One region of the Blautia aquisgranensis genome, then DNA from elsewhere that is predicted to be linked to it. Evidence: riboswitches for the same ligand, from Rfam matches in the RefSeq annotation. Region 1 holds a riboswitch; each other region holds the start of a gene.
The links. Region 1 has a riboswitch for cobalamin ahead of WMO28_RS12470 (sirohydrochlorin cobaltochelatase). Riboswitches for the same ligand answer to the same signal wherever they lie in the genome.

Region 1 (7,887 bases):
AAGAATACGATCACCATGGTAACAAGCACCACCACTGCCATGGTTCGCACATTTCCCCAAGTCATTCCGGAAAAACTTCCCAGTGACCAGTTATGAAGATTGACGATATTGGAATCGTCTGCAAAGGTCACCACAAAATCCGTGATCGCCGAGCAGATATATCCGATCATAACACCACTGATAACCAGCATGGACATGTTGTGAACTTTTTTTGCCACAAGGAGCACAAAGCCCATGGAAATCATGGAGCCTGCAAAAGCCGCAAGGATCATAGCTCCGGATCCGATCGCAACCGATCTGCTGAGAAGAAAGATCATCAGAAGTGCCACGATCAGCTTGGCTCCGGAGGAAATTCCCAGTACAAACGGACCTGCGATCGGGTTATTGAAAAACGTCTGCAGCAGAAAACCTGAAACGGAAAGCGCGCCGCCCAGGATAATAACTGCCAGAATTCTCGGAAGACGGATCTCCCACACAATATTATAGGAAGTTTCATCTCCCTGATGCCGGAATATGATATTCAGAATGTCTTTCACAGAAAGATGGATACTTCCGGAATTTACATTCCATATGAATAAAATGATCAGAAGTACTGCAAGGATCACAAAAGCGATCCCATACCGGACTGTTCTTTTTCGGTCGTGCATTTTTTATATATCCCCTTCCGTGTTTTTCTTCCACAGGATCATCTGTGCACAGTGATCCGCCCTCGACAGATATCTTATTTCAGCCGGTGCATATAAGTCAGCTCATCCACAGAAGCATCGTCACTGGTCAGCATGGTATGAATATCCTCGATCATAGTTCCCAGTCCTGTTGTCTCCTGGAAAAGATTTTTGCCTGTGCACCAGACATTCCCATTCTTAACTGCCTTGAAATCTGCAAGGAGCTCGCTTTTTTCAAGAAGTTCATCAATCGTCTGAAGCTCTCCGTCGATGGTGCTGTTATAGATAATATAATCCGCATCCTTCGCTTTTGCATAAAATTCTTCCATCTGCATGTTCATGGTAGAAAGCGCATTATCGTTGGCTCCTGTATCCTCCGGAACATATTTGCCACCTGCCAGGGAGATCATCTCGGAAACATAATCTCCGCTCTTTCTTACATTCACAGCACCTGTGGAATTGATGTAAAAGAACGCTACGGTCTTATCCGTCTTGTCCGCTGTGAGGACCTTATCCAACTTGTCTGTCTGTTCCTTGAAAGCTTTTTCTGCAAGGTCTTCTTTTCCAAGGAGAACGGCGTAAAGCTTCATCCACTCTGTTCTTCCAAGTGGATGGCTCTCGTAACTGGAACGCTCCACAAGAACCGGAATTCCGAACTGTTCCAGCTTCTCTTCCACCTCCGGATTGTGATGAATCATGGTTGACTCGATTGCCAGGTCGCAGCCTTCATTAAGGATCAGCTCATAATCCGGCGCGCTATATTTGCCTGCGTAGATCATCTTCTTCTGCTTCATGGCATCTTTGGCTTCCTGGATATACCAGCCATCCTCCTTCGTTCCGGAGAGATGGATGCTGTCGATTCCGTCAATGGCACGAAAAAGATCCATGGCAGAAGTCGCAACCATATAAATATTGCTGATCGGCTGTTTCAGAACTACAATATCCGAAGGCAGGCCTTCCGGTGCTTCTTTTCCTTCCGGAACTACCAGAAACTGTCCTTCCTGATCAATAGTGATCAGTGCGTAACCTCCCTCGTAATAATCCACATTGAATTCCTTTGCATAAGAAAGCTCCATGCTGTGATCAAAAGTAAGATCCTTAATCTCTGTCGGTTTATGTTCTGTCTCTGCGGCCTGCACTCCCACGGTCATTCCCAGAACAAGAAGCATTGTCAGAACCAGATATTTAATTATTTTTTTCATTTTTCTGCCTTTTTCATGGATGTGGAATCAAAGGTCAGCGTGTAGTCGATCTCATGAGGTGTACTCATGGCTACGGTATCTGCTGTCACTTCCATCTCTGCATCAAAAACGGTGACCGGAATCTCAAATGTGGAATTTCCGTCTTTGTTTACCGGTGTGTATTTCTCGCCGTCAACGATCATATAATCATAATTCGGGCTGCTCCAGATGATGGTTGCTGTGGCTTCCTTGTCCTTAATCTCTATTTTTGCAGGAGACTCTACCGTTGCTCTTCCTGAACCGCCGGCAAGTGTTACATCTGTTTCATAAGTTCCGTCCTCAAGCTTCAGGTCTTCCAGCTTCTTACCGTCGGATTTTTCAGCAGATTTCTTGCTGTCTGTGCTCTTGTCTTCCTTCGCATCATCGGATTTTTCTTCTTTTTTATCAGATGCTTCCGTTGTCTCTTCTGCTGCTGTATCATCCTTTTCCGGATTCTTGACGCTGACCTTATGGTCGTACCATTTTCCCTTCTCACCGAGGATTGCCACATCAAACTCCTCGTCAATAGCCGGTACCGGGATGTCAAAGCCATATACCTCTTCTGTATAACCATCGCTGTATTTCACAGTATCAGTGGTCGGCTCAATAATCTCGGCTCCGTCCTTTTCGGCATCCTCTGCTGTTCCCTGGAAAAGATTTACGATCTTTTTGGAAACCAGACTTACGTGAATGGTCATTTTTCCATCCTTTACTGTCAGTGTTCCCTTCTTGTCATTTGCCTCGTTTACATGAAACATACTGCTGTCTGTATCAAATTCTGCCTGGTAGGTACCATCCTCCAGTGTGCTTTCTTTGGCAGTATCTGTCTCCTTCTCGTCCTCTGCCTTGGCATCTTCACTGGATTCTGTCTTTGCGGAATCATCTTTTGCCATTACCGGCACAGATGCAAGCATCATGGCAGATGCACTTACCATTGCAAGAAGCAAATTTACATAACGTTTTTTCATAATTAGTTTCTCCCTTCCTTATGTAAAACATTTTCTTAATATGAAGCATTTTTCTTGTATATACAGCATTTCAGGAAAGCACTCCATAAGCTCCTGTCTCATGCAGTACTCTCCTGAACCGCTGTTTTCAATAGCAATCTGCCCGGAAGACAGTCTTCCTAGTCTTTCCGGGCAGTTACATTCATTTTCTATTTTTATCTGACTGAAGATCAGATATATATTTTTATTCTGCGGAATCCTCAGCGGAATCTGCGGATGCGTCAGACTCTGCAGAAGCATCTGCGTCTGCGGACTCATCGGAGCTTCCAAGAGAATCGATTGCAGCTTTTGTATGATCTACATAGATCTGCTCAACAGCTTCAATTCTTCCAAGACCCTCGATCTGGCAGTCTACCTTGTCGAAGTCTCCGGATGCTGTAAACTGGCTCTTCCAGGAATCCTCCTCATCACCGGCCATATCGTTGTTTGCATGGTCACCGGCAACAACCATCAGCGGACGAAGAACAACGTTCTTGTATCCTGCCTCTTTAACTTTCTCGATAACCTTATCACATGCGGTATCTTCCGGCTTACCCTCTACAGTACCGATGAAAGCGTTCTTGAGTCCAAGGTCTTCCATCTGTGTCTGCATCTGATCATATGTAATATTGGCTGTATGGGAAGTACCATGTCCCATGAATACAAATGCTGTACCAGCCTCTGCTGCTGCATCCATGCTGTCGAAACCAGCTTCCTTGCATGCTGTATCTGTGATAGCCTGTGCAACAGCTTTCTTATCATCGTTGATCACAGTTGTATCGTCACCAACCTCACCAAGCATTGGCTCTGCAATTGCTACAGACTCAAATTTATCTTTATATTCGTTGATTGCTTCTGTCATCTCATCATACTCTGCGCCATGCATCAGATGTGTCGGCTGAACAACCAGATTCTTAACACCATTTGCCACTGCACGGTCAAGTGCCTGCTGCATGTTATCAATATTCTCTCCGTCTCTTGCCTCAACATGGTTGATGATGATCTGTGCTGTGAAAGCTCTTCTTACAGACCAGTCCGGATATGCTTTTGCCAGGGCATCCTCGATTCCTTTGACATCCTCTGCACGGCTGTCGTTGAAGGATGTACCAAAGCTTACTACCAGAAGCTCGTTCTCTCCGATCTCATCCTGGTTACGTGGATCATCCTTGGAAGCATCACCTGTGTCACGTCCGAAGTAGTCCGGATCAGCGTTCTCTCCCTCTACCAGCTCTTTCTGTGCGTCGGTAAGTGCATCCCATGCTTCCTTGGCTGCCTTGCAGTCCTCATCTGTTGTATCAGTTCTCTCCTGAACATAAATCTTATCGATCAGGGAAGCTACGTTGTCTGCTGCTTCTTTATCTGCATCAGAAGTCTCTGTTGTAGTGTCCTCAGCACTCTCCTCTGTTGCGGAGTCATCTGCTGCCATTGCTGTTGTAGCTGCACCCATGGAACATGTCATGGAAACTGCGAGCATCAGAGCTAACATAGTTTTTCTTTTCATTTCTTATCGTCCTCTTTTCATGTATTTTCCAGATCTGCGATACATACAAAAAACGGCTGCTCTCCGCGGCCGCCTGTCTTACATAAAGGATTCTCTTCGCAATACATAAAAAGAAGTTCTGTATTGTTATGGAGAATACAGATTCGTAAACCGCGAATCTAGGATCTCTCAATAAGGCAGTTCTCCTGACTTGGTTCAGCGCTGCTTTTCCTTCCCGGTCTCCCAGTGGTTTCAAAAACAGCTCCCCTTTCACAGTGACGGTATCGTTCCGGATTCCCACCGGATTCTCTTTTACGCATCAGATCTGATGCAACCTTATCGCTATAACATTTGCACATATTCAATTTAATCTGGATGTCTCTTTTTTACCACAAAATTACATAAATGTCAAGCCGACTGTCCGATTATTAGGAGCTTTTACCTTGAATCTGTCAGTTATTATCTGACTATATATTTTATTTATGTGAAAAATATATAGTTGATTTAAAATTATATTTTTTATTTATAGTTTACATTTCCTGTCCTGTTTTCAGAACCAGACCTGCAGTTCATTTCCAAATAGAAAAAGCCCCTTCCCATATATAACTATACATAAGAAGAAGCTCTTTCCTGATTTTATATTCCACTATATTTATTTACCAAAATATTCCTGTTTCAGATATCTGGCCACATAAATTCCGCTGGCAGATGCATGGGAAAGTGAATGGGTCACGCCGCTGCAGTCTCCGATAACGAAAAGTCCCTTGTGACAGGTCTCCAGATTTTCGTCGATTTCAACTTCCATGTTATAGAATTTAACCTCCACACCATAGAGCAGTGTATCGTCGTCTGCTGTACCCGGCGCGATCTTATCCAGCGCATAGATCATCTCGATGATTCCATCCAGGATACGTTTCGGCATTACAAGACTTAAATCTCCCGGTGTTGCGGAAAGTGTCGGTGTCACAAAGCTCTCCTCGATACGGGCTTTTGTGCTTCGTCTTCCACGGATCAGATCTCCGAAACGCTGAACCATAACACCGCCACCAAGCATATTGGAAAGTCTGGCAATACTCTCGCCATATCCGTTACTGTCATGGAACGGCTCTGAGAAATGCTTGGATACAAGAAGTGCAAAGTTGGTGTTGTTGGTATGTTTGGCCGGATCCTCGTAGCTGTGTCCGTTTACTGTGATGATTCCATTGGTATTCTCATTAACGACAACGCCTCGCGGATTCATACAGAAGGTACGTACCATATCCTCGAATTTCTCGGTACGGTAAACGATCTTGCTCTCATAAAGCTCATCAGTCAGGCGGCTGAACACCTCTGCCGGAAGCTCCACACGAACACCAATATCCACACGGTTGGAAAGTGTCGGGATCTTAAGATCTGTACATACGGACTCCATCCACTTACTTCCGCTTCGTCCTGCGGAAATGATACAGTAAGTTCCCTCGTAACGCTGATCATTCACAAGAACTGCGTAACCGTCCTCTGTTTTCTCAACCTTGTCTACAGAAGCATCAAAATAGAAATCTACATGCTCCTTCATCTTCTCATAGAGATTCTGCAGTACCACATAGTTGATATCTGTTCCAAGATGGCGGACAGAAGCATCCAGAAGATGCAGTCCGTTCTGAAGACAGAGCTTACGGATCTCACTGTTTGTTGTGGAATAGAGCTTCGTTCCCTCTCCGCCGTGCATCAGGTTCAGCTTATCTACATACTCCATCAGCTCTGTGGCAGTATCCTTGCCGATATGCTGATACAGAGTTCCGCCAAACTGATTGGTGATGTTATATTTTCCATCGGAAAAAGCACCGGCACCACCAAAGCCTTTCATGATCGCACAGGTCTTGCAGTGGATGCAGGATTTTATTTTTTCACCGTCGATCGGGCATTTTCTTTTTTCCAGAGGATGACCGGCTTCAAATACCGCGATCTTTTTCTCCGGGTCATTATTCATCAGTTCATAGGCTGCAAAAATCCCTCCAGGACCTGCACCTACGATAAGTACATCATATTTCATAAATAAAAAACTCCTTGTCTTGTGTGTGAAGCGGACAGGTTCATCCGCATTCTTGTTTCGTTTTTGCACAAACCCTGACTATTCTACAACAAGTCTGTCCAAAAGTCACTTGTTTTTTTCACGTTTTGGATTATTTTCATAAAGCTGAAGCTTTTTTCCATCTGTCTCCAGTGTGATCGCACCGTTTTTCATGGTATATTCCACCTGGGAGCCACATGCTTCCAGACGTTGTATAGTTTCCGGTGAAGGATGACCATAGGTATTCGTAGACGAACATGAAATAACGGAAATCTCCGGTTTCACAGCAGCAAGAAATGCCTCAGAGGAAGAATACCGCGAGCCATGATGTCCCACTTTCAGACAGTCCACATCCTTAAGTCTGCCTTCGGATAACAGTTTTTTCTCCGTTTCTTCTCCGATATCCCCTGTAAAAAGCATTTCGAAATCGCCATAAATAAGCTCCATTACCATAGCTTCCTCATTGACATCCTTCCCTTCCGCTCCTGCTTCCGGCCACAGAATTGAAAAGCTTATGGACGCCGAGGGGAACTTATCTCCTGCATTTGCAGTCACAACCTTCACACCTGCACGTTCTGCTGCACCGGCCAGTTCCTTCCACGCCTCCGGCTGCTGTTTCCCGCCATTCCAGCCGGGCAGGATCAGATGTCCCACACGGATTATGGTGAGTCCTTTTTCTATGTATTCCAGAAGCTCCTGCACGCCACTGATATGGTCCAGATCTGTATGGGAGATAAAAATCCCGTCCAGATAAGAGATTCCCTGATTTTTCAGTGCAGGAAGCAGGCAGTATCTTCCCAGCTCCTTCTGGCTGCTGCTGCCGCCATCAATAAGATAATGCCGGTTCTCTGGTGTCTGTATCAGAATTCCGTCCCCCTGTCCCACATCCAGACAGATGATCTTTAGATTGCCGGATAGATTAATAAATGCCGGAAGGCTTATTACAAAAAAGCCGCCGCTCAAAAGCAGCACAGCCGCAAGCCGTAATCCCCACTTCCTTCCCCTGTCGTTTTTCTGCTCTTTTTTATCCTGCTTCAGCTGTTTTATATACTGTCCCATAAACAGGACTGTGGCTAATATTCCATAATATATCATGATCTGCCAGCTCTTCGGTTCCCCTCCGATCCAGGTACACCACCGTGAGCTTCCCGCCCAGACACAAATCTTTTCATAAAGAAACAAAAGTGCTCTCGCCGGTGCGACTACCACCCTGGCCACCGGAATACTGACAAATCCCAGAAGCACAGCCGCCACTCCGCCGGCCAGCACTACTCCCACACTTGGGAGTATGAGAAGGTTCAGAACAAGTCCTGCCAGTGATATCTCCCCGAAAAATTTCAGCATCACAGGCAAAGTCACAAGCTGAATCGCAGCAGAAGAAAAAAACGCTCTCGTAAGCTTTCGTTTCGCCCCTGCCAGCGCACAGACCCGGTCTGCCGCCACGCAGATTCCCATCACACACCCAAAGGACAAAAGAAATCCACTA
Region 2 (7,887 bases), on a different contig from region 1:
AAAGCGATCATTGAGAAATCTCTGGAGAATTTTGGCTATATCCTGATCGCAGAGGATATGGATGAGGCGATCGAGGCTGCCAATGAGATCGCTTCTGAGCATATGGAGATTGTTACGAAGAATCCATTTGAGGATATGATGAAGGTACGGAATGCAGGTGCTATTTTTATCGGTCAGTACAGCTCTGAACCGCTGGGAGATTACTTTGCAGGACCGAACCATGTACTTCCGACCAACGGAACTGCGAAATTTTTCTCCGCACTTTCTGTAGATGATTTTATTAAAAAGTCCAGCATTGTATACTATTCCAGAGAAGCACTGAAAAAGATTCACAAGGATATTGTTCAGTTTGCCACATCTGAGCAGCTGACTGCACATGCGAATTCCATTGCTGTTCGTTTCGAGGACGAGGATAAGGAGAACGACTGATGCCAAGAGAAGCATTGATTGAGAGAAATACAAAAGAAACCCAGATCAGGCTGAAATTAAATATTGACGGAACCGGAACTTCTGACATTGAGACAGGAATCGGATTTTTCGATCACATGCTGGATGGTTTTACCCGCCATGGCCTTTATGATCTTGATCTGAAAGTTAACGGAGATCTGCATGTGGACGATCATCATACCATAGAGGATACAGGTATTGTTCTTGGAAATGCGATCCGGGAAGCTGTGGGCGATAAAAAAGGTATTAAACGTTACGGCAGCTGTATTCTTCCTATGGATGAGGTACTGGTACTTTGTGCGGTAGACCTTTCCGGCAGACCGTATCTTGGATGGGATGCTGAATTTTCCACAGAGAAGATGGGAGATATGGCAACGGAGATGGTAAAAGAATTCTTCTATGCGGTATCTTACTCTGCTGCTATGAACCTTCATATCAAGGTTCTGTCCGGCGGAAACAGCCATCATGTGGCAGAGGCTATGTTTAAGAGCTTTGCAAAGGCTCTTGATGCGGCTACACAGTATGATTCCCGAATCACAGATGTACTTTCCACAAAGGGAAGTCTCTGATACAAAGGAGAGGTTATGAATAAACAGTTGATTCCCTGCCTGTATCTTCACTCTGAGAAGGCAGTGACAGGATTTGGACAGAGAAATCTTTTCGGCGACGGTGATGTAGAGACCCTTGCAAAGTTTTACAGGGATAACGGAGCAGATGAGCTTCTTGTCTTTGACTTTTCTTCGGCAGATGCAGAGCATGATCGTGCCATCGGAAAAATCCGTGATATCTGTAAAAGTGCGGAGATTCCAGTGATCGCAGCCGGAAATATCAAACGTGTGGAAGATGTAAAGAAACTGATCTATGCAGGATGTGCCCGGGTTGTTCTGAATTTTTCAAAAGAAAGCAATATTGAACTTCTGGAAGAGGTATCCAGACGTTTCGGAAAAGACCGTATGGTGATCAGCATTTCAGATTTTAAAGAATTCACAGAGAATCAACAGCTGATCGAAGAATATGCAGACCGTATCCTGGCACTGGATACACTGCAGGGAGAAATTGCAGCGATCTCAAATATACCGATTATTCTTCATACAGATGAAAGCTCCAACGATAAGATCATGAAGCTTCTGGAAGATCTGGCCGTTTCCGGACTCTGCGGTGCATATGTGAGCAGCATGGAAGTTGATCTCCATGCACTGAAAGAAAGCTGTGAGAAAGCAGGAATCCCGGTCAATACCTTTAAAAGTAATATTGCATGGTCAGACTTCAAGCTGAACAGTGCTGGAATGGTTCCGGTCATTGTTCAGGATTACCGGACAGATGAAGTACTGATGCTGGCGTACATGAATGAGCTGGCTTTCAATACCACACTGAAGCTTGGGAAAATGACCTACTGGAGCCGCAGCAGGAATGAACTCTGGACAAAGGGACTGACCTCCGGGCATGTACAGTATGTGAAATCTCTGACTATTGACTGTGATAATGACACCATCCTTGCAAAGGTGGATCAGATTGGTGCTGCCTGCCATACCGGAAACCGTACCTGCTTCTTTAAGCCTCTGGTGCAGAAGGAATACAATGATACCAATCCTCTTCATGTATTCCAGAAGGTATACGATGTGATCGCAGACCGAAGGGAAAATCCGAAGGAAGGTTCCTATACGAGTTATCTTTTTGACAAGGGAATCGATAAGATCCTCAAAAAAGTCGGAGAGGAATGCACAGAGATCGTCATTGCGGCTAAGAATCCGGATAAAGAAGAAGTAAAATATGAGATTTCGGATTTTCTTTATCATATGATGGTTCTTATGGTAGAAAAGGGCGTCAGCTGGGAAGACATTACCAGTGAGCTTTCCAAGAGATAAAAAATGTTCCTTTTAAAAGTATTTTCGCGAATTCAGAGAAATTCTGGAAGGTTTTCATGTACAAGTTCGGTTAGGCATGATATACTTACTCAAAATGAGTGCGGAAATACAGAGATAAAAGAAAGGAAAACGGCCAATGATCAAAATTGATGACTGGGTGATAGAAAAGGGAGAGAAAGCACAGGGTGAGATCAAAATCACAGGAGGTGGCATGAGCATGCCGGCAACTGTGATCTGCGGAGTGGAGGATGGACCGACGATTCTGATCACAGCAGGTGTACATAGTGCGGAATACGTAGGAATTCAGGCTGCCATGGAACTGGCTAAAGAGTTTCAGCCAGAGGATCTGAAGGGAAATGTGATCGTGATTCCTCTTGTCAATGTCAGCGGATTTGAGCACAGGACCATGAGTATGGTTTACGAGGATGGCAAGAATCTGAACCGTGTATTCCCGGGAGACCCGAACGGAACAGCTGCTGACCGTATCGCCCATACAATGGTAACGAAGCTTTTTTCTATAACAGATTATTATATTGATCTTCACAGTGGTGACGGATATGAACAGCTGCATCCATATGTATATTATGTAGGTGTTGTGGATGATGAAACAGCAGATGCTTCCCTCCATATGGCAAGACACATTGGCGTGAAATATGTAGTTCGCTCTACAACTGCGACAGGTGGTGCTTACAATTACGCAGCTTCTCTTGGAATCCCTAGTATTCTCATTGAACGTGGCGGGCAGAGCTATTGGACCTGGGAAGAGGTGGAACAGGATAAGCGGGATGTACGCCATCTGGTGCTTCACCTTCAGGGAAAAAAATGTCACGGTCTGAAACATTATCGTCAGATGCTTCTTGAGAATGTTGTTTACGAATATGCGCCGTATACCGGATGCTGGTATCCGTCCAAGAAGCCGGGTGAATATTTCTTCAAGGGAGAAGATTTAGGAGAGCTGAGAGATTATCATGGAAACATTCTTTATACTTCCATTGCTACTGAGAATGGAGTAGTACTTTATCAGACAGCAAGTTTAAATATTATCGAGGACGGTCCAATGATCGCATATGCCGCGATCACAGAAACTTTGACCTGATCTTAACCCAAAAACCTATGTTTAACTTTGAAATTCTGTTGAGAATTGAACGCAGTTAAACATAGGCTTTTTTGCTCAGACAGGATATTTTGTGCAATATACATAATGGGGTATCTGTATTTTATGTAAAATACCCAACAGGGTATAGGTATATTTCCGAAAATTCAACGAAAAAGTTAAAAGATTTAAAAAAAATTAACATTTTTCTATAGACAGGAAACATTCTCTATAATATAATAAATCCGTAATTTAATAGCATTTGCTGATTTTTCATATCAGTCGTTGCAAGTTCCGCAAGGATTAATAGGGAAACCGGTGTAAATCCGGTACGATCCCGTCACTGTAATGGGGAATCCTCAGATGAATGCCACTGGCCTGGTGCGCGTAATAGAGCCGGGAAGGTGTCTGAGGGTAAGGAGCCTTAGTCAGGAGACCTGCTTGCAATTGTCCAGGAATGATTCTTACGGAAGATAGGAAGCATGCTTTTTGTGCCCGTTATTTCGTCACGGGCTTTTTTTGTGCGTATTTCTTAATTTTTCATGCAAATTCTGCATATTAGAGTCCCCTATATTTACTGATCTGATACTTACTTTTCGACAGAACGGCTGTGTTAAAAATCGCAACAAATGAGGAAAGGAGTAAAACGTGACAAAGAAACAAGTAGGAAAAAGATTTCTCCAGATCATCATCGTATTATTTGGAATCAGCTTTTTCACATTTGGACTGACCTACCTGTCACCTGGTGATCCTGCGGAGATCATGCTGACAGAGTGTGGTAATCTTCCGACACCGGAGCTTCTGGAGCAAACGAGACATGAGCTTGGTCTTGACCAGCCGTTTCTTGTACAGTATGGTTCCTGGCTGAAAGGTGTTGTTACAGGAGATATGGGACAGTCCTATTCTTTCAAAATGCCGGTAACAGATAAGCTGGTATCCTGTTTCTGGCCAACACTTAAGATGTCGCTTCTGGCACTTCTTATGATGGTCATCATTTCCATACCACTGGGAATTCTGGCAGCTGTATATCAGAATAAATTCCCGGACTATTTTGTAAGAGGTATCACTTTCGTCGGAGTATCCGTACCAAGCTTCTGGCTGGGACTTATTCTTCTCAGTATTTTTGGTGTGCAGCTTCGATGGATCAATGTAGCAGGAGGAAGTACCGATTTTAAATCCATGATCCTTCCGGCGCTGACTCTTGCACTTGCCATGTCTGCGAAATATACCCGTCAGGTAAGAAGTGCTGTGCTTGAGGAACTTCATCAGGATTATGTAACTGGTGCCAGAATGCGTGGAATCAAAGAAAGTGTGATTCTCTGGAAGCATGTTCTTCCGAATGTAATGCTTCCGCTGGTAACGCTTCTGGGACTTTCCCTTGGAAGTCTTCTTGGAGGTACTGCAGTTGTAGAGATCATTTACAACTGGCCTGGAATGGGAAATATGGCTGTAAAAGCTATTTCCTGCAGAGACTATCCTCTTGTACAGGGCTATGTACTGTGGATCGCAATTCTCTACATGTGCATTAACCTGCTTGTGGATCTGTCCTATACTTATCTCGATCCAAGACTTAAGGAGGATAGATAATTGAAAAAGGTATTACAAGTATTTAAAGAAAATAAGCAGTTTACTCTTTTCTTTATTCTGGGTCTTGTGGTGATCGGCGTTGCGATTTTTGCTCCGCAGCTTGCCCCGTATGATCCGCTGGATGCAGTTATGACCGAATCACTGCAGGAACCAAGCTCTGCACATCCTTTTGGAACAGATAAGCTTGGCCGAGATCTTCTGTCCCGTGTTATCTTCGGAACAAGAACTTCTCTTATCATGACCTTATGCCTGGTTGCAGTGATTTTTGTGATCGGTACATTTTTAGGAGTCATCGCCGGATATTTCGGCGGCGTTGTTGACGCAGTTATCATGCGTATCGCAGATATGATGATCTCCTTCCCGGGTCTTGTACTGGCTATCGCCATTGCCGGTATGCTTGGACCGAACCTTGTGAATGCCGTTATCTCCATCGCGGCTGTAAGCTGGACAAAGTATGCCCGTCTTGCAAGAAGTATGGTTTTAAAAGTCAAGAAGAGTCTTTATATAGAGGCAGCAGTTGTAAACGGAACGAAAACATGGAAAATTCTTCTTGTTCACGTTCTTCCGAACATGGTTACACAGATGGTGGTAACTGCGGCAGCAGATATCGGAACCATGATGCTGGAGCTGGCTTCCCTTTCATTCCTGGGATTTGGTGCAACAGCACCGACACCGGAGTGGGGACTGATGCTTAACGAAGGAAGAACCTACATGGCAAAAGCGCCATGGCTTATGATCTATCCTGGTATCGCAATCGTGATCTGTGTTGTTGTTTTCAACATGCTTGGAGACAGCATCCGTGATGTACTGGATCCGCGTCAGGATTAAATAAACCAAACCGTAATTTTATGTAACAAACCAACACCCAATAGTTAGTATTTATCTTTAGGAGGATGAAATGAGAAATAACGTAGTAAAAAAAGTGCTGGCTGCTACACTTGCATGCATGATGACTTTTTCCATGACAACAATGGCTCAGGCGAAAGGTGACAAAAACAGTGATAAAGAGATCACTATCGGAGTAACAAGCTTCGCAGATACACTGGAGCCGACAGAGCAGTATTTCAGCTGGGTAGTTTCCCGTTATGCGATCGGTGAGTGCCTCACAAAATTCGATGAAAACGGTGAGATCGTTCCATGTCTTGCAGAAGAGTGGGAGAACAGTGACGATGGAAAAACATGGACATTTAAGATTCGTGAGGGTGTAAAATTCTCCAATGGAGATGACATGACACCAGAGATGGTTAAGGCTTCCATCGAGCGTACTGCTGAGAAGAGCGATCGTGTTCCAGAGTTCTTTGATCTTGACAGTATCGAAGTTGACGGACAGAACCTTGTGTTCCATCTTAACAGAGCCAATGCAAACATGGCAGGATGTCTTGCAGACCCGTTGTTCCTGATCGTTGATACAAATGTAGATGACTCCACATTTGCAATGGAGGGACCAATCTGTACAGGTCCTTACGCAGTAGAGTCTTTCAGCCCGACAGATTCCTGTGTTGTAGTAAAAAATGAGAATTACTGGGATGGCGAAGTCCCACTTGACAAAGTTACACTGAAATGTGTTGATGACCAGACAACACGTTCTATGGCTCTTCAGACAGGCGAGATCGATATCGCTTACAACCTGAAAACAGAGAACCTGGTAGAGTTCGAGGGAAATGATAACTATGAGATCCAGGAGCTTCAGTCTCTTCGTTCCACATATGCATTTATGAACCAGAGTGAGGGACGTGCTCTCAGCGACAAAGCACTTCGCCAGGCACTTCTTCGCGGTCTTGACAAAGAAACATACTGTAACACTCTTCTTGAGGGTGGCGCAACAGCTGGTAAAGCTCCGGTTCCGCCAACACTTGATTTTGGTTTTGATGAGCTGAATGATGAGAATGCTTATGATCCGGATGGCGCTAAGAAGATTCTTGAGGAGGCTGGATACAAAGATGTTGATGGTGACGGATTTGTAGAGACTCCGGACGGAGATCCGCTTGTTCTTGATTTCGTTATTTATACAAGCCGTGCGGAGCTTGGTGTATATGCACAGGCAGCACAGGCCAGCCTGAAAGAGATCGGTATCAACGTAAACCTTAACACTGTAAGTTACGAGACACTTCTTGACATGAGAGATTCCGGTCAGTATGACCTTCTTATCTGGAACGTACTTGTTGCAAATACAGGTGATCCTGAGAACTACTTAAGAGAGAACTGGTACAGCTCTTCTGCAAACAACACAGCCGGCTACAACAATCCGGATGTAGACAAGCTTCTCGATGAGCTTGCACAGACTTTCGATGAGGACAAGAGAAAAGATCTGATCGTTGACATCCAGCAGGATATCATGGACGATGCAGCAACTGTATTCTTTGGTTATGAGACAACTTACCTCTTCTCCAACAAGAAGGTAACCGGTGTCAAGATGTATCCGATGGATTACTACTGGCTGACAAAGGATATCACTCTTGCTGAGTAAAGGAGCGCTTATTTATGCTTGAAATCAAGGATCTTTCAATCCGGTATGGAAAGCAGACACCTACTGTTGAGCATTTCAACCTTTCTATGAAAAAAGGTGAGATCATTAGTGTGGTAGGAGAGAGTGGAAGTGGAAAAACAACCGTTATCCGTGCTGTTCTCGGCGCACTTGCCGGGGGCGGCCGGGTAAGTGCCGGAGATATTCAGTTTAACGGACATTCCCTGCTTTCCAATACAAAGGATGAATGGAGAAATTTAAGAGGTACCCGCATTTCCATGATTTTCCAGGACTGCGGTGGAACCCTGAATCCGATCCGTAAAATCGGAAGTCAGTATGTGGAGTATATCTGTACACATACTGATGTATCCAAAGCAGAGGCATGGAAAAAAGGATGTACCATGCTTCAGAAAATGCGTCTTCCTGACGCA
Region 3 (7,887 bases), on a different contig from region 1:
TCACAGGAATGCGTTTTCATCAGACCTATATTGCGGGGCAGGAACTGGGAGCAAAAAAGATCGTCTATCATACCTGTATGAATCCATATGTTCATTATCTTCAGGGCTGGGCGGAACGTGTGACAGAATTTTTCGGAGAATTCCTGGAAGAACATAAAGGCCTGGAGATCGTAATGGAGAATGTATTTGATCCGCAGATCGAGCCTGTTCTGGATGTCTACAAAATACTTGGGGAAAAATATCCGAACTTTCATTTATGCTTTGATATGGGTCATGCACACTGCTATTCGAAGATACCGGTGTTGGAATGGACAGAAAAACTGGCTCCTTATGTGACACATGTGCATGTTCATGACAACTGCGGTGACAGGGATTCCCATGCGTCCCTCGGAGCAGGAAATATTCCATATAAAAAAGTTCTGGGATTGCTTCCTGAGACAGAGGAAAGAACCTGGACGGTTGAGTGCTGCACAAAAGAAGATGTGTCGCGAACCTTTCATGTATTAAAAAATATTGTTTCCGGGTAACAAAAAGACTCTGATTTCGGCGATGAAAAGGTGTTCATGACTTGACATAAAATTATCGAACTGTTAGAATGATCAATAGAACAACTGCATATTTCAGATAAGGTGAACTGTCGGTTTCAGTTCTTAAAGGAAGATTACAGCGAGAGGTCTGAATCATGTTTCCGCCATATCATCAGCAAGCTCAGTAGATATCGTATATTTACTGATATGGTTTCCGCAGAGGGAATAGATTGTCTGGAATATTCAGCTGAAAATTAAATATAACTAACAAACAGCAGAAACAGTTCTCTCACTTCGGTGGGAGGACTTTTTTTGTGCAAAAAAGGAAAGGAAAAAGGATGAAAAAAACTAAAAAAGGGTATGGAAAAAAAGCTCTGAGTGTGTCGTTGTCGATGGCACTTATGCTTGGTGGAACTGCTCCGATACAGGCAGCAGATATGTTTTCAGACCAGGCCGCAGAAGAAAGTACAGCAGAAGAGCTTTATCCTGCAGACGAAGAAAGTAATGCAGAGGAAAACAGCACAGAAGATATTGTGACAGAAGAGGATGGGGCAGACAGTAGTGAGGATGATTTTTCTGCCGGACAGGAAGAAGAGACAGTAGAGTTTTCTTCAGGAGATGCCACAGAAACAGCAGAAGCTGAAAGTGTGGAGACACAGAGCGATTCTCATGTGATAAATACAGCCGCTGATATTCCTGTTGACGGAATTCCGGCCGGTGAGACTTACGAACTGGCAGCGGATATCACACTGGAAGCAGGACAGCAGATCAGTTCCATCGCTGGTACCCTGGATGGAAAAGGCCATGTGATCACCCTTGCGGATAAACCTCTTGCAGATCAGGTATCCGGAGCGATTCAGAACCTCGGTGTTGCAGGAAGCAGTACACTGAGTTTAAGCGACGGACAGGGAAGTGTGGCAAATACAGTAACGGGAACGATCCAGAACTGTTATTCTACAGCATCTTCTCAGGCTGCAAGCGACTATATGGACACCATCGGCGGATTTGTGGGAAGCCTTCAGGGAACTGTGGCAAACTGTTATTTTGCAGGAAACACCGATATGTTCGGAGGCGGAATCGCGGCTACCAACGGTGGTGCGTATAAGATCAGCCATGCGCTGTGGACTGCCGGAATGTCTACAGTTGGTATGGGAAGAACAGATAACATTTCCGAAGACAGCAAGAAAAAGATGACAGCAGATCAGATCAAAGCCAATGTGGATATCCTGAATACGGATCTTCCGACTACAGGCTTTTACTGGGTACTGCCTTCTGACGGAAGAAATAACGGGCTTCCTGTACTTTCAGAGGGAACACCGGCTCCGGCAGAGGTGAACTGGGATGGACTGAAAGCTTCCATAGAATCTGCGGAAAAGCTTACAGAGTCAGATTATACAGAATCCAGTTGGAAAACAGTTTCCGATGCGCTGGCTAAGGCAAAAGAAATGCTGGAAGCAGGGACTGCTTCTCAGGCAGAAGTAAACGAGGCAGCAAAAAATCTCAGTGATGCCATCAGCGCACTGAAAAAACAGAAACCGGTAACACCGGTAAAAATTCCGGAAGGCGTGACAGTTACCCATATCACTTCCGCAGATCAGATTGGAAATATCTGGGACGGAACAGAGGGACAGTATTATGTTCTGGATAATGATATCACTCTGGATGAAAATTATATGAATTTCTGTGAATTTAACGGTGTTCTGGACGGACAGGGACATACCGTTACGTTTAAAGATTCCCAGGGGCTGTTTAGCAGAGTCGGGGAAAGCGGTGTTGTTCAGAATATTGCTTTTAAGGGAACAATCGGTAATGTCTGGGAAAATACAGGCGTTCTTGGCGGAAGTATCAAAGGCGCAGTTCTGAACTGTTCCGTTGAGATCTCCGGAAGTGATGCCTGCGGTTTTGCAAAGAAATTATCCGGTGGTGTGATCGCAAACAGTATTGCTTTTGGCGAGAGCCCAAGCGGAGCATTATTTGCCCAGTATGAAGATGTAAACGGAGCTGGTCTGGTGAAAAACTGCTACTGGCTTGATACCCTTACCATGCCATCCGTGCCGGAGGGAGTTCTTGTAAATTCCATGTCCAGAGAAGAATCCGAAATGAAAACTCTGGATCTTGTGGAGTTGTTAAACAACGGCCGTGGCGACAGTGGGTCAAAATGGGGACAGAGCAGTGATGGATTCCCATATTTCGGAGAAAACCAGTCCTATAAACCGGACACTGAGGTCTGGCCGGAGCTTCCGGGGGAAAGCAAATATCAGGTAGAGTTTACTTCTTTTGACGGAAGTGAAAAAGAGACTTTGACCGATTCCCGTATTCAGGTTTCTCCTGATCAGGTAAACTCATACCAGATCGCAGGAACTTTCAGCCTGAAAGACTATCAGGCACCGGAGGGAAGTTCCCTGGAGTGGAACTGTACAGAGATGAAACCAGCCGGATGTATGGCGATGAGTTTAAGTGACGGAGAGCTTTTTGTTTATAAAAAAGGAAAGGCCGTTATTACAGCAACACAGATCAACAGCGACGGTTCCAGTGAGATTGTGGCGTATGCTTCCGTGATTGCAACAACGAAAAAAATCGACGCAGTCCGTCTTCTCATTGACGGTCAGGATGTAACAAACGGAAATTATACGGTAGCCGGTTCCGAAACAAAGAAGATTCAGGTACAGGGAAGATATGAGGGAGAAGAAGAATTCAGTGATATGGCTTTCTCCAGTTTCCGTTACAAAGCAGCTGATGAAACCCTGATCAAAAATGAAGAAAGCTACAGCTCTTTCACATTTGTGAAACCGGGAACTTCTTCCATCGCGGTAAGCTCCAAAGCACAGCCGGAAATTTCCGCCACAGTTTCCCTGACATCTACCTATGTGCCGGTAGAATCCATTGTTGTGGGAATGTCCGGACAGCAGGTGATCCACGGAAGAAACGCAAACAGTGACGGCCAGGAAGAGGACGGAAGAGTGGCTTTCAATCCGATTCCGGGAAGTGCGGTAGTGACTCCGGAAAACGCAAGCTTTGCTTCCGACTGGACGATTAAAAGCAGTGATGATACCATTGGATATTACAGCAACGGATCTAAGGTATTTGTTCCCAAGCAGGCCGGAAAAGTAACCTATACAGCAGAAATTAAAGATACAGATCCGGAAACAGGAAAGACCCGTACTGTAACAGGAAGCTCAGAAGTTGAGTATGTATATAAAAATCCGCTGACAGCTGTTTCTTCACCTGTAACAGAAGTTACGGTAAAAGCAGGAGAGAGTCAGGATATTGATCTCAGCTTTGTGGGAGAGCTCTCTGAGCAGGGGTATAACGTGACAGATCCGTCCATGAAATGGACATTTGATAAAAAAGGTGTCGCAGTTATCACAAAGAAAACAAGTGGCTACTGGAAACGTGAGGATGGTGCACCGGATACAAACAGCTACTTTATCGGAACCGATTACAGAATTACAGGAATTGGAGAAGGCACAGTAACAGCAACCGGTACACCGGTGGATCAGACAAATTCTCCGAAACCGGTGACAATTAAGATCACAGTAACAAAAGGTGACGGACAGGATACCGATAATACAAAACTTGCTTCAGAAGGAATCGAAAAGGCAGCGTCATACCTTGCAGATATTCATGAAACAAAAGGCTACAAATATGGAGATGAGTGGGCTGTATATGCACTTGCGCGTAGCGGAAAGACGATCGCACAGGATAAACTGGATGCATATTATAACTCTGTATGCGAGACAGTAAAAACCTGGAGCGCAGACCAGAAACCTACGGATATTGAGCGCGTAGCACTTGCTTTAACTTCCATGGGAAAAGACATCACAAATGTAAATGGTGTTAATCTGGCAGAGATGATATATAATTCACCGAAGCTGAAAAACGGATCCAATGAACTGATCTATGCACTGATTGCACTGGATGCGGCAGATATTCAGATACCTTCCGGTGCAAAATGGAATCGCGGTGCTATTATAGCGGAACTTGCAAAGTTCCAGAATTCAGCAAGTGGAGGAATCGGTCTTTCCGATGCGAGAGGTGGAAGCTCTGATATTACAGCAATGGCTCTTCAGGCACTTTCTGTTTACAGAAATCATAATACAGCAGCAAAAAAAATCTCCGATCAGGCACTTACCTATTTGAAAAATACAATGGGTGATGACTTCGGATATGGAACTTCAGAAAGTACTGCCCAGGTGCTTCTTGCTCTGACATCTATGGGAATTGATCCGTTGAGCGGTGATTTTGGAACTGTAAATATGAATCTGATCACCAATCTGACCGGCTATATTCAGAGTGACAATGGTTTTTCACATTCCATGTCCATGACGAAATCCAGTGAAATGTCTACGGTACAGGCTCTTCAGGCTCTGGATGCGTACAGTCGTTTTGTAAATAAAAAGACAGCTTACTGGGATCTTAAGGATAAAGGAGAGCATACAAAACACAGCTGGAATACAGGTGTGGTTACAAAGCAGTCCACATGTAAGGAAAAAGGAAGTAAAACATTTACCTGTACCTGGTGTGGCGAGAAAAAGACAGAATCTACAGCACTTGCAGATCATAAATGGAGTTCCTGGAAGACAACGAAAGAGGCTACAGTATTTGCTGCAAAACAGATCACAAGAACCTGTTCTGTATGCGGTAAAACAGAAATGAAAAACTCAGGAAGCAAGCTGAAAGCAACGATTAAGCTCAGTACATATGAAATTAAACTGGTTTCAGGAAAGTCCACAGATAAGGTAAAAGTAAGCGGACTGGCAAAAGGAGATTCCGTAAAATCCTGGAAATCAAGTGATACAGCTATTGTGAAAGTAGATAACAAGGGTGTGATCACTGCACAGAAGAAGACAGGAACAGCCTATGTTACCGTAACTCTGGCAAGTCAGACAACAGCAAAAGTAAAAGTAGTTGTGCAGAAGGCAGCACATGTGACTCATAAATGGAGCTCCTGGAAGACAACAAAAGCAGCTACGGTCTTTGCAGCAAAACAGATTACAAGAACCTGTTCTGTATGCGGCAAAAAGGAGACGAAAAGCTCAGGAAGCAAGCTGAAAGCAACAATTAAGCTTAATGCATATGAGATCAGGCTGAATCCGGGAAAATCCACAAACAAAGTGAAAGTAAGCGGACTGGCAAAAGGAGATTCTGTAAAATCCTGGAAATCAGGCAATACAGCTATTGTCAAAGTAAATAACAAAGGTGTGATCACTGCACAGAAAAAGACAGGTACAGCTTATATTACTGTAACACTGGCAAGTAAAAAGACAGCAAAAGTAAAAGTAATCGTACAGAAAGGAACTGTAAGAACAACAGCCATTACAGGCCTGAAATCCAGTATTACTCTGAAAAAAGGAAAAACGGATACATTAAAACCTGTACGTAAACCAATTACTTCTGCTGAGAAGATCACATACACTTCTTCCAATAAAAAAGTTGTTTACGTAAATGCTAAAGGAGTAATTAAAGGACTTAAAAAAGGAACGGCAGTTATTACTGTAAAATCAGGAAAAGCAGTTTATAAATGCAAGGTGACAGTAAAATAAATAATCCGGCTGCGTCAATACAGGATTGCCACGGTAAGAGAATTATGTTATAATTTCGGCACAGTTAAATATGGAAAAGTAATTCAACAATTACCGGTTTTAAGTTCTCTGTTATATCGACAGAGCCAAGAGGGAACAGGGTTAGAATCCCAGGCAGTCGTGCTACTGTATTTGTTTAGGTTTTCTGCATCCATTGTACATATTTTGTATGAGAAGGAGAAAGACCGTGATTACATAAGCCAGGATACCTGCTTAAAGCTGCTACCAGTTATTACACGCAATGATAAATGGAGTGGGAGATTGTTTTATTTTGTGAACCTTTTTTCGGGTTACGGAGAGAAAACAGCTTCCGGATTCAGAGATATTGCGGTAGCAGATGGTATTGTTTGAGAAAAACATGATTATAATACGGGTGCGATATCTTTCGGGATATTGCACCTGTTTTTTTATTTGAGAGGTAAAAAATGCAGAAAACACTGGTGTGGCGGTTACAGAAGGATGAAGAAAAAACATTTCTGAGAGGCTGTGCAGATAAGCATGGAGACAGACGGCTCGTTATCACATGGCCATATACAAAGATTGGTGATGAGGCACTGAAAAATAACATTCGGATCAAGGAGGCAGTTTTTTCAGACTGTGTAAGAGAAATCGGGAAGGAAAGTTTTTCGGGGTGTACGAGACTAAGAACGGTAGATACGCAAAAACTGAAAAAAATAAAAAACGGAGCATTTTCCGGTTGCGTAAATCTGAGAAAATTTCAGATTTCAAAAACAGTTGAACGCATGGGAAAAGGGATTTTTTCCGGATGCAAAAGATTACAGCAGGTTTCTTTTGATGACAATTTAAAGATTTTCAGAATTCCGGAAGAAACATTTATGGAATGCAGGGAGCTTTCGCAGATTATTCTGCCGGAAACTGTAAGAGAGATTGGAAGACAGAGCTTTTACAGATGTATAGAGCTGTCAGAAATAGAGATACCGAAGTCTGTGGAAAAAATAGAAGAAAAAGCTTTTTATCAGACTGGTCTGAAAAACCTGAAACTTCCGGAGAATCTGCATTTTATAGGAGAGAGTGCTTTTTTGAAATGCAAAGAACTGGAATACGTCAGAATTCCTCAAAGTGTGGAAACTGTGGAAAAATGGGCGTTTCATGGATGCAGTATGTTGAAAACAGTAGAATTTTCCGGAGATCCGGAGGTTCTTGGAGAGTGGATCATCAACAGAGGAACAAAGATTTTATGTAAAAAAGATACCAGGGTGGATGACTATTGTAGGAAGAATGGATTTGAGGTAAAATATTTCTGAGATGGTGTCATTTTGGAAAAAAGAGGAGAAGAAATCATGAATATCTGCATATACGGAGCATCCAGTGAGGAGCTCAAAAAAATCTATTATGAAAAGACAGAAGAGCTTGGACGACTGATGGCAAAAAGAGGTCACGGGCTTGTGTTTGGCGGAGGTGAGACTGGCCTGATGGGTGCAGCTGCCCGGGGAGTTTCCCATGAAAAAGGCTATATCCTTGGAATCTCGCCGAAATTTTTTGACCAGCCGGGAGTGCTGTATCAGCACTGTACGGAGTTTATTTTTACGGAAACCATGAGAGAGAGAAAACATCTCCTGGAAAGCCGTTCCGATGCTACGATCGTGGTACCCGGAGGAATCGGTACATATGAGGAATTTTTTGAGATCCTGACATTAAAGAGTCTGGGGCGGATCGATCGTCCGATCGTTCTCTATAACATCGAAGGCTATTATGACAGTATGAGAGAACTGCTGGAATATACGGCAGCTGAGAAATTTATGTCACGGGATGTTGTG

Region 2: linked by a shared signal. The riboswitch ahead of nikB (nickel ABC transporter permease) and the one ahead of WMO28_RS12470 (sirohydrochlorin cobaltochelatase) in region 1 are both predicted to bind cobalamin.
Region 3: linked by a shared signal. The riboswitch ahead of WMO28_RS02155 (leucine-rich repeat domain-containing protein) and the one ahead of WMO28_RS12470 (sirohydrochlorin cobaltochelatase) in region 1 are both predicted to bind cobalamin.

The regions. Positions count from the first base shown of each region.
Region 1 covers NZ_JBBMEJ010000015.1:59,271-67,157, forward strand. The annotation lists gene WMO28_RS12455 (iron chelate uptake ABC transporter family permease subunit) at 1-647, opposite strand, end outside; gene WMO28_RS12460 (ABC transporter substrate-binding protein) at 722-1,867, opposite strand; gene WMO28_RS12465 (hypothetical protein) at 1,864-2,853, opposite strand; gene WMO28_RS12470 (sirohydrochlorin cobaltochelatase) at 3,077-4,372, opposite strand; cobalamin riboswitch at 4,531-4,705, opposite strand; gene WMO28_RS12475 (NAD(P)/FAD-dependent oxidoreductase) at 5,004-6,383, opposite strand; gene WMO28_RS12480 (DNA internalization-related competence protein ComEC/Rec2) at 6,489-7,887, opposite strand, start outside.
Region 2 covers NZ_JBBMEJ010000010.1:90,771-98,657, reverse strand. The annotation lists gene hisD (histidinol dehydrogenase) at 1-429, shown strand, start outside; gene hisB (imidazoleglycerol-phosphate dehydratase HisB) at 429-1,016, shown strand; gene hisIE (bifunctional phosphoribosyl-AMP cyclohydrolase/phosphoribosyl-ATP diphosphatase HisIE) at 1,032-2,312, shown strand; gene WMO28_RS09725 (M14 family metallopeptidase) at 2,449-3,408, shown strand; cobalamin riboswitch at 3,678-3,864, shown strand; gene nikB (nickel ABC transporter permease) at 4,054-4,992, shown strand; gene nikC (nickel transporter permease) at 4,993-5,820, shown strand; gene WMO28_RS09710 (ABC transporter substrate-binding protein) at 5,891-7,459, shown strand; gene WMO28_RS09705 (ATP-binding cassette domain-containing protein) at 7,474-7,887, shown strand, end outside.
Region 3 covers NZ_JBBMEJ010000002.1:34,481-42,367, forward strand. The annotation lists gene WMO28_RS02145 (sugar phosphate isomerase/epimerase family protein) at 1-527, shown strand, start outside; gene WMO28_RS02150 (Ig-like domain-containing protein) at 866-6,070, shown strand; cobalamin riboswitch at 6,155-6,340, shown strand; gene WMO28_RS02155 (leucine-rich repeat domain-containing protein) at 6,535-7,374, shown strand; gene WMO28_RS02160 (LOG family protein) at 7,411-7,887, shown strand, end outside.